DNA from 3 places in the Shinella sp. 1A1 genome. Region 3 is predicted to be linked to each of the others. Evidence: predicted binding sites of a transcription regulator. Region 3 holds the regulator's gene; each other region holds the start of a gene.
The links. The regulator LexA, encoded in region 3, represses DNA repair genes until DNA is damaged. The targets are predictions, from matches to a motif close to TGTTCNNNNTGTGTTCNG.

Region 1 (2,265 bases), 290 kb from region 3:
CCAGCTTGATGACTTTCGCGCCCGGGAAATCCTTCTCGAAGCGCAGGATATTGTCGACCTCCGCGCCGCGCCAGCCATAGATCGACTGGTCGTCGTCGCCGACGCAGCAGACGTTCTGCGGCGTGCCCTTGGGGCGCTGGGCGAGGAGGCGCAGCCACATATATTGCGCGGTGTTGGTATCCTGGTACTCGTCGACGAGGATGTAGCGGAACTTCTGGTGATATTCGGCCAGCACGTCGGGATTGGCCCGGAACATGCGGATCGGGTGCAGCAGCAGGTCACCGAAATCGCAGGCGTTCAGCGTCTTCAGGCGGTTCTGGTAGGCGACGTAGAGTTCGCGGCCCTTGCCGTTGGCGAAGGCGCGTGCGTCTCCCTCCGGAATCTGCGCCGGATCGAGGCCCTTGTTCTTCCAGGTGTCGATCATGCCGGCGAATTGCTTGGCCGGCCAGCGCTTGTCGTCGATGCCCTCGGCCTGGAGGATCTGCTTGATCAGGCGCACCACGTCGTCGGTGTCGAGGATCGAGAAGTCCGACCTGAGGCCGACGAGTTCGGCGTGGCGGCGCAGGAGCTTGACGCCGATGGAGTGGAAGGTGCCGAGCCAGGGCATGCCCTCCACCGCGCCGCCGACGAGGAGGCCGATGCGCTCCTTCATCTCGCGCGCCGCCTTGTTGGTGAAGGTCACGGCGAGGAGCTGGCTGGGAAAGGCGCGGCCGGTGGCGAGGATATGGGCGATGCGGGTGGTGAGCACCCGCGTCTTGCCGGTGCCGGCGCCGGCGAGCACCAGAACGGGGCCGTCGAGCGTCTCGACCGCCTCGCGCTGCTCGGGATTGAGGCCGGAGAGATAATCCGGCGCCCGGTTGGCATCGCGGGCCGCCATGGCGCGTGCGGCGATGCCGAGGCCGCCGGCCGGCTTGGCCGGTGCCGCGGGCTTTCCACCGAGCTGCGGGTCCTCGTCGAAGAAGGGAATGTCGTCGTAACCGCTGATCATGCGGCTCAATGTAGTGATTCGGTCCCGAAAGGCCAGTTTTCCGTTCTGCTTTTATTCCGCGGGGAAGAACTAGGGCCGAAAGATTGTGGAAACCGCCGCCGTCCGGGCCCTTGCGGGGCCGCCGGCGGAGACGACGTCCCCGTCGAGGGAGGGGAGGTCCGGCTCGGCGGAATTCTCCACTTTTTCTTACATTTCGGTAACAGACCGGCCCGGCTATCTTACAATTTCGTAATGATCGTACTCTTTCATTGCCGGTTCATTTCCAAAGCGGGATACTTGCTCTATGTCGCGTCGCAACAGGCGATGTTTCGCTTCCATCGGAGAGTGTGTGCATGCGGGTTTGGAAACAGCTCCTCATCGGCCTTGGCGTGATCGCGGCGGGGGTGTTGCTTTGGGGCCGCTTCGTTCCGGGAGCGAACGGCATGCTGGAGGCCGCGGGCCTGCCCGAAGGGCTCGTCGCGGCCATTGCGCCGGCCGGTGACGGCAAGGCCGAAGGCGGGAAAGAGGGTGGTGGACGCCGCGGTTTCGGCGGCGGGCCGACGCTCGTCGCCACAAGGCCCGTCGCCATGGCCGTCGTCAACGACCGGCTGAACGCCATCGGCGACGGCGAGGCGATCCGCACCGTGACGGTCACGCCCTATTCGACCGGCAACCTCACGGAAGTCCTCGTCGAATCCGGCGAGCGCGTGGAACAGGGGCAGGTGATCGCCCGGCTCGACAGCGACGAGCAGAAGATCGCCGCCGACCAGGCGCGCGTCGCCCGCGACAGCGCGGAGCAGAAGCTCAAACGCATCCAGAACCTGCGCTCCTCCACCAGCCTTGCCGACCTGCAGGATGCCGAGACCGCGCTGAAGGCGGCGGAACTTGCCCTCAGGAATGCGGAACTGACGCTCCGCCGCCGCGACATCACCGCGCCCTATAGCGGCGTGGTCGGCATCATTTCGGTCAATCCCGGCGATTACGTCACCACCGCCTCGGCGATCGCCCGCATCGACGACCGCTCGGAAATCCTCGTCGACTACTGGGTGCCGGAGCGCTTTGCCACCAGCGTGCGTGTCGGCAGCGATCTGACGGCGACGGCCGTCGCGCGGCCGGGGGAGACCTTCACCGGCAAGATCCAGGCCGTCGATAACCGCATCGAGCAGGAAAGCCGGACACTGCGGGTGCGGGCACGCATCAGCAATCCCGAGGACGTGCTGCGCGCCGGCATGTCCTTCCAGGTGAACATGCGCTTCGAAGGCGACTTCTATCCGAGCGTCGATCCGCTGGCGATCCAG
Region 2 (2,265 bases), 1.4 Mb from region 3:
CAGTTCTCCGACCTCCAGCCGGCCCATGGCCTCGGCCATCAGCGCGCCGCCCGTCTGCATCAAGGCATCGTGCAACTCGCCGGCCGTCATGTTTTCGCCTATGGCAACGCGGCGGGTGAGCGCGACGGGGCCGGTATCGAGCCCCTTGTCCATCTTCATCACCATCATGCCGGTCTCGGCGTCGCCCGCCATGATCGCCCGCTGGATGGGCGCCGCTCCGCGCCAGCGCGGCAGCAGCGAGGCATGGCCGTTATAGCAGCCGAGGCGCGTGCCGGTGAGGATCGCTTCCGGCAGCAGCAGGCCATAGGCCACCACCACCGCGACATCCGCTCCGTGGGCGCGGAAGGCTTCGCGGTCCTCTTCCGCGCGGAAATTGACGGGCGTGAAGACGGGAATGCCGCGCCGCTCGGCCGCCTGGTGCACCGGCGACTTCACCAGTTCGAGGCCGCGGCGGCCGGCCGGGCGCGGCGGCTGCGAATAGACCGCGACGATCTCGTGGCCCGCATCGGCAAGCGCCTCCAGCGTCGGGACGGAGAAATCCGGCGTGCCCATGAAGATGATGCGAAGGGCCATCGGTCAGCCTCCGTGAAAAGAGTGCGGGGCGGCTCGCCGCCTCAGAGCGCCTTGCTGCCGCGCATCTTGGCCGCCTTGGTGAACTTGCGGATCACCATCTCGCGCTTCAGCTTGGAAATATGGTCGATGAACAGCACGCCGTTGAGGTGGTCGATCTCGTGCTGGAGGCAGGTCGCCAGCAGGCCCTCGGCCTCCGTCACCTGCTCCTTGCCCTCGCGGTCGAGGTGCCGGACGGTGATCGACGCCGGGCGCTCGACCTCGGCATAATAATCCGGGATCGACAGGCAACCCTCTTCATAGACCGAGCGCGCATCCGATGCGGTGACGATCTCCGGGTTGATGAAGACGAGCGGCGTCTTGTCCTCGCCGTCCTTCGAGACGTCCAGCACGAGCATGCGGCGCGCGACGCCGATCTGGATGGCGGCAAGGCCGATGCCGGGGGCATCGTACATGGTCTCCAGCATGTCGTCGGCGAGCTTCTTCACCTCGCCGTCGATGGTTTCGATAGGCCTGGAAACCTGGCGGAGGATCGGATCGGGAAGGATAATCAGCGGCTTGATGGTCATGTGCCTCCCTTAGCGCGGTTTTTTTGCGCTTTCAATCGACTTCGCCCGAGCCCTGCGCGATTTGTTCACGTTATGATCTGTTTTCCGCCGCAATCCGTGCTATGGTCGTGGCATGATCGATCCCGCCTTCGACACGCTTGTCTCCTCCTTCCTCCACCGACTCGGCGGCCCCGGCCCGGCCCTGGTGCTGCTTGCGGCCGTGCTGCTGGCGGCCTTCGGCCTCCTTTCCGCACGCCGCAGCCAGGCGCGCCAGCGGGAGGCGGCGGCGATGGCGGACTTACGCTTTTCCGAGCTCATGAAGGCGCAGACCGAGATGCAGGGGCGCGTCGCCGCCATGGCGGAGGTGTTCGGCAGCAAGCAGGCCGAGACGAACCAGGCGATCAACAGCCGGCTCGACGGGCTGACGCAGCGGCTCGGCCAGTCGATCTCCGAGCAGACCCGGGCGACGCACGAGAACCTGCGCCGCCTGCAGGAGCGGCTGGCAGTGATCGACAATGCCCAGACGAACATCCAGTCACTGGCCAAGGACGTGGTCGGACTGCAGGCCATTCTCTCCAACAAGCAGACGCGCGGCGCCTTCGGCCAGTCGCGCATGGAGACGATCATCGCCGACGCCATGCCGCCCGGCGCCTACCAGTTCCAGGCCCAGCTTTCCAACGGCGTTCGCCCCGATTGCACCATCCGCATGCCGAATGGCCAGCCGCCGCTCGTCGTCGACGCCAAGTTCCCGCTGGAGGCATGGAACGCCATGTCGGACGGGCGCTCGCCGGAAGCCGCGAAGATCGCCGCCCAGCAGTTCCGCCGCGACATGGAGGTGCATATCCGGGACATCTCGGAAAAATACCTCCTTGCCGGCGAGACGCAGGACACCGCCTTCCTCTTCGTGCCCTCGGAATCGATCTTCGCCAGCATCCACGAGAATTTCGAGCCCGTCGTGCAGCGCGCGCACCGCGCCCGCATCGTCATCGTCTCGCCCTCGCTGCTGATGCTTTCCGTGCAGGTGCTGCAGGCGCTGCTCAAGGACCAGCGGATGCGCGAGCAGGCGCATGTCATCCAGGGCGAGGTCGCGCGGCTGATGGACGATTTGACGCGGCTCGACGACCGGGTGCGCAAGCTGCATGGCCAT
Region 3 (2,265 bases):
GGCCCGGTCCAGTTCGTCGGACTGCCCGGCAATCCCGTCTCCAGCATGGTCTGCTCGCTGCTCTTCCTGGAGCCGCTGGTCCGCCGCCTCGCCCACCTGCCGCCGAAGAGCCGCCTGCACAAGGCGATCGCCGCCGTGCCGCTCCGCGAGAACGACCACCGGCAGGACTATGTCCGCGCCCGCATCGCCCGCGGCCCGGCCGGCGAACTCCTCGTCACGCCCTTCGACAAGCAGGATTCCTCGATGATGAAGATCTTCGCCGAATCCGAGGGGCTGCTGATCCGTGCGCCGCACGCGCCCGCCGCGGACGCCGGCACCCCCTGCGACGTCCTTCTCCTGCGCGAGCCTGCCGCCTGAGCGGCATTATTGTTTCAGCGGCCCCTTGCGGAACACATATGGAACAGATAGTGTCTGTTCTGGATTTGTTTCACGATTCTCGATGGGGATGCCATGCTGACGCGCAAACAACAGGAACTCCTGCTGTTCATCCATGAGCGTATGAAGGAATCGGGCATTCCGCCGTCCTTCGACGAGATGAAGGATGCGCTGGACCTTGCTTCCAAGTCCGGCATCCACCGTCTCATCACGGCGCTTGAGGAGCGCGGCTTCATCCGCCGCCTGCCGAACCGGGCGCGCGCGCTCGAGGTCATCAAGCTGCCGGAAGCCTATTCGCCGAGCCTCCAGCCCCGGCGCGGCTTTTCCCCCGCCGTCATCGAGGGCAGCCGCGGCAAGCAGCCCGCGCCGGCCGCCGCCCCGCCACAGCGCACCGCGCCGCAAGCCGATATGGCCTCTTCCGTCTCGGTGCCCGTCATGGGCCGCATCGCCGCCGGCGTGCCGATCTCCGCCATCCAGAACAACACGCATGACGTCACCGTCCCGGCCGAGATGATCGGCAGCGGCGATCACTATGCGCTGGAGGTGAAGGGCGATTCGATGATCGAGGCAGGCATCCTCGACGGCGACACGGTCATCATCCGCAGCACCACCAGCGCCAATCCGGGCGAGATCATCGTGGCGCTGGTCGACGACGAGGAGGCGACGTTGAAGCGCTTCCGCCGCAAGGGCGCCTCCATCGCGCTCGAAGCCGCCAATCCCGCCTACGAGACCCGCATCTTCGGCCCCGACCGCGTCAAGGTCCAGGGCAAGCTGGTCGGCCTTATTCGCCGCTATCACTGAGCGGCGTGTCCGTTTCGAAACGGTCGGTGCGCCAGTCGTAGGTGCGGTGCCGGGACCAGGGGCGGTCGAGCGTTTCGACGGCTCCCGTGAACTCCGCATCGCCGAGCGCCTGGGAGACGGAATCCGTCGCCGGCCTGATTTCGAGGGCACCGGTCCTTCTCAGGTGCCGCGCGGTGACGAGCCTTGCGCCGGAGCGACAGGCATCGAGCCGGAGGGCGAAGGGCACGACGACGAGGTCGGCCCCGTCGCAGGCAAGGCCCAGGAAAGCGGTGTCCTCCAGCGTGACGATCCGCCAGCCGCTCGGTGAGACGGCGGCGCAGAAAGCCTTCCTTTCGCAGACGAAGCCGTTTTTCCGTTCGGCTGTCTCCAGCGCCGCGATCAGGGCGGCTTCCGCCTTCCCGCGGTCGGCCTTCCGGCGCGGGCGCTTTTGTGGTGACGTATCGGCCGGTTCTTCTTTCACCTGTTCGATCGTCAGGCCGGCCGTCGTCCGCATGTCCGGCTTCACGAGCTCGCCGAGCCGGAGTGCCCTTCGCCACTGGTCGTAGATGAAGCCCGGCGGGCGCGTGCGGTTCGCCGCCACCTTGCCGTCACTGAGGAAGGCGACGAGACGGCCGTCCTCCGATACCAGCACCTCCGGGTGCTGGCGTCCCTCCGGCCAGCAGGCGACGCCGATCCCGATGAGGACGAGCGCCGTTCCGGCATGGCGCAGCCGCGTGCGCAGGATGCAGAGCAGGCCGCCGCCGACACCGATCAGCAGGAAGGCGAGCGGCGGGATGCGGCCGATGACGATCTCCCCTTCCCAGCCGGCCACCCATTTCGACAGCGCGATCATCCAGTCGATGCCCTTGCCCATGATGGCGAAGGGAATGGCGTCGAGCCCGAAGGGCATGAGCAGCACCGCCATCATGCCGAACGGCATGACGATGGCGCTGATCACCGGCATGGCGAGCAGGTTTCCGGCCAGCCCGTAGGCGGGAATGCGATGGAAATGACCGATGGAATAGATCAGCGTGGAAAGGCTGCCGATCATCGAGGAGAGAAGCAGCCCGCCGAGGAAACGCCCGACCGAACCGCCGAAGAGCTGGAACG

Region 1: a site for LexA is predicted at 1,030-1,047, ahead of ACZ48C_RS09435 (ATP-dependent helicase). Genes of this name have one in related genera too.
Region 2: a site for LexA is predicted at 1,202-1,219, ahead of ACZ48C_RS00855 (DNA recombination protein RmuC). Genes of this name have one in related genera too.

The regions. Positions count from the first base shown of each region.
Region 1 is NZ_AP039671.1:1,890,375-1,892,639, reverse strand. It holds gene ACZ48C_RS09435 (ATP-dependent helicase) at 1-988, opposite strand, end outside; gene ACZ48C_RS09430 (efflux RND transporter periplasmic adaptor subunit) at 1,321-2,265, shown strand, end outside.
Region 2 is NZ_AP039671.1:168,933-171,197, reverse strand. It holds gene fmt (methionyl-tRNA formyltransferase) at 1-573, opposite strand, end outside; gene def (peptide deformylase) at 615-1,139, opposite strand; gene ACZ48C_RS00855 (DNA recombination protein RmuC) at 1,252-2,265, shown strand, end outside.
Region 3 is NZ_AP039671.1:1,598,685-1,600,949, forward strand. It holds gene ACZ48C_RS08080 (molybdopterin molybdotransferase MoeA) at 1-357, shown strand, start outside; gene lexA (transcriptional repressor LexA) at 451-1,176, shown strand; gene ACZ48C_RS08090 (ComEC/Rec2 family competence protein) at 1,157-2,265, opposite strand, start outside.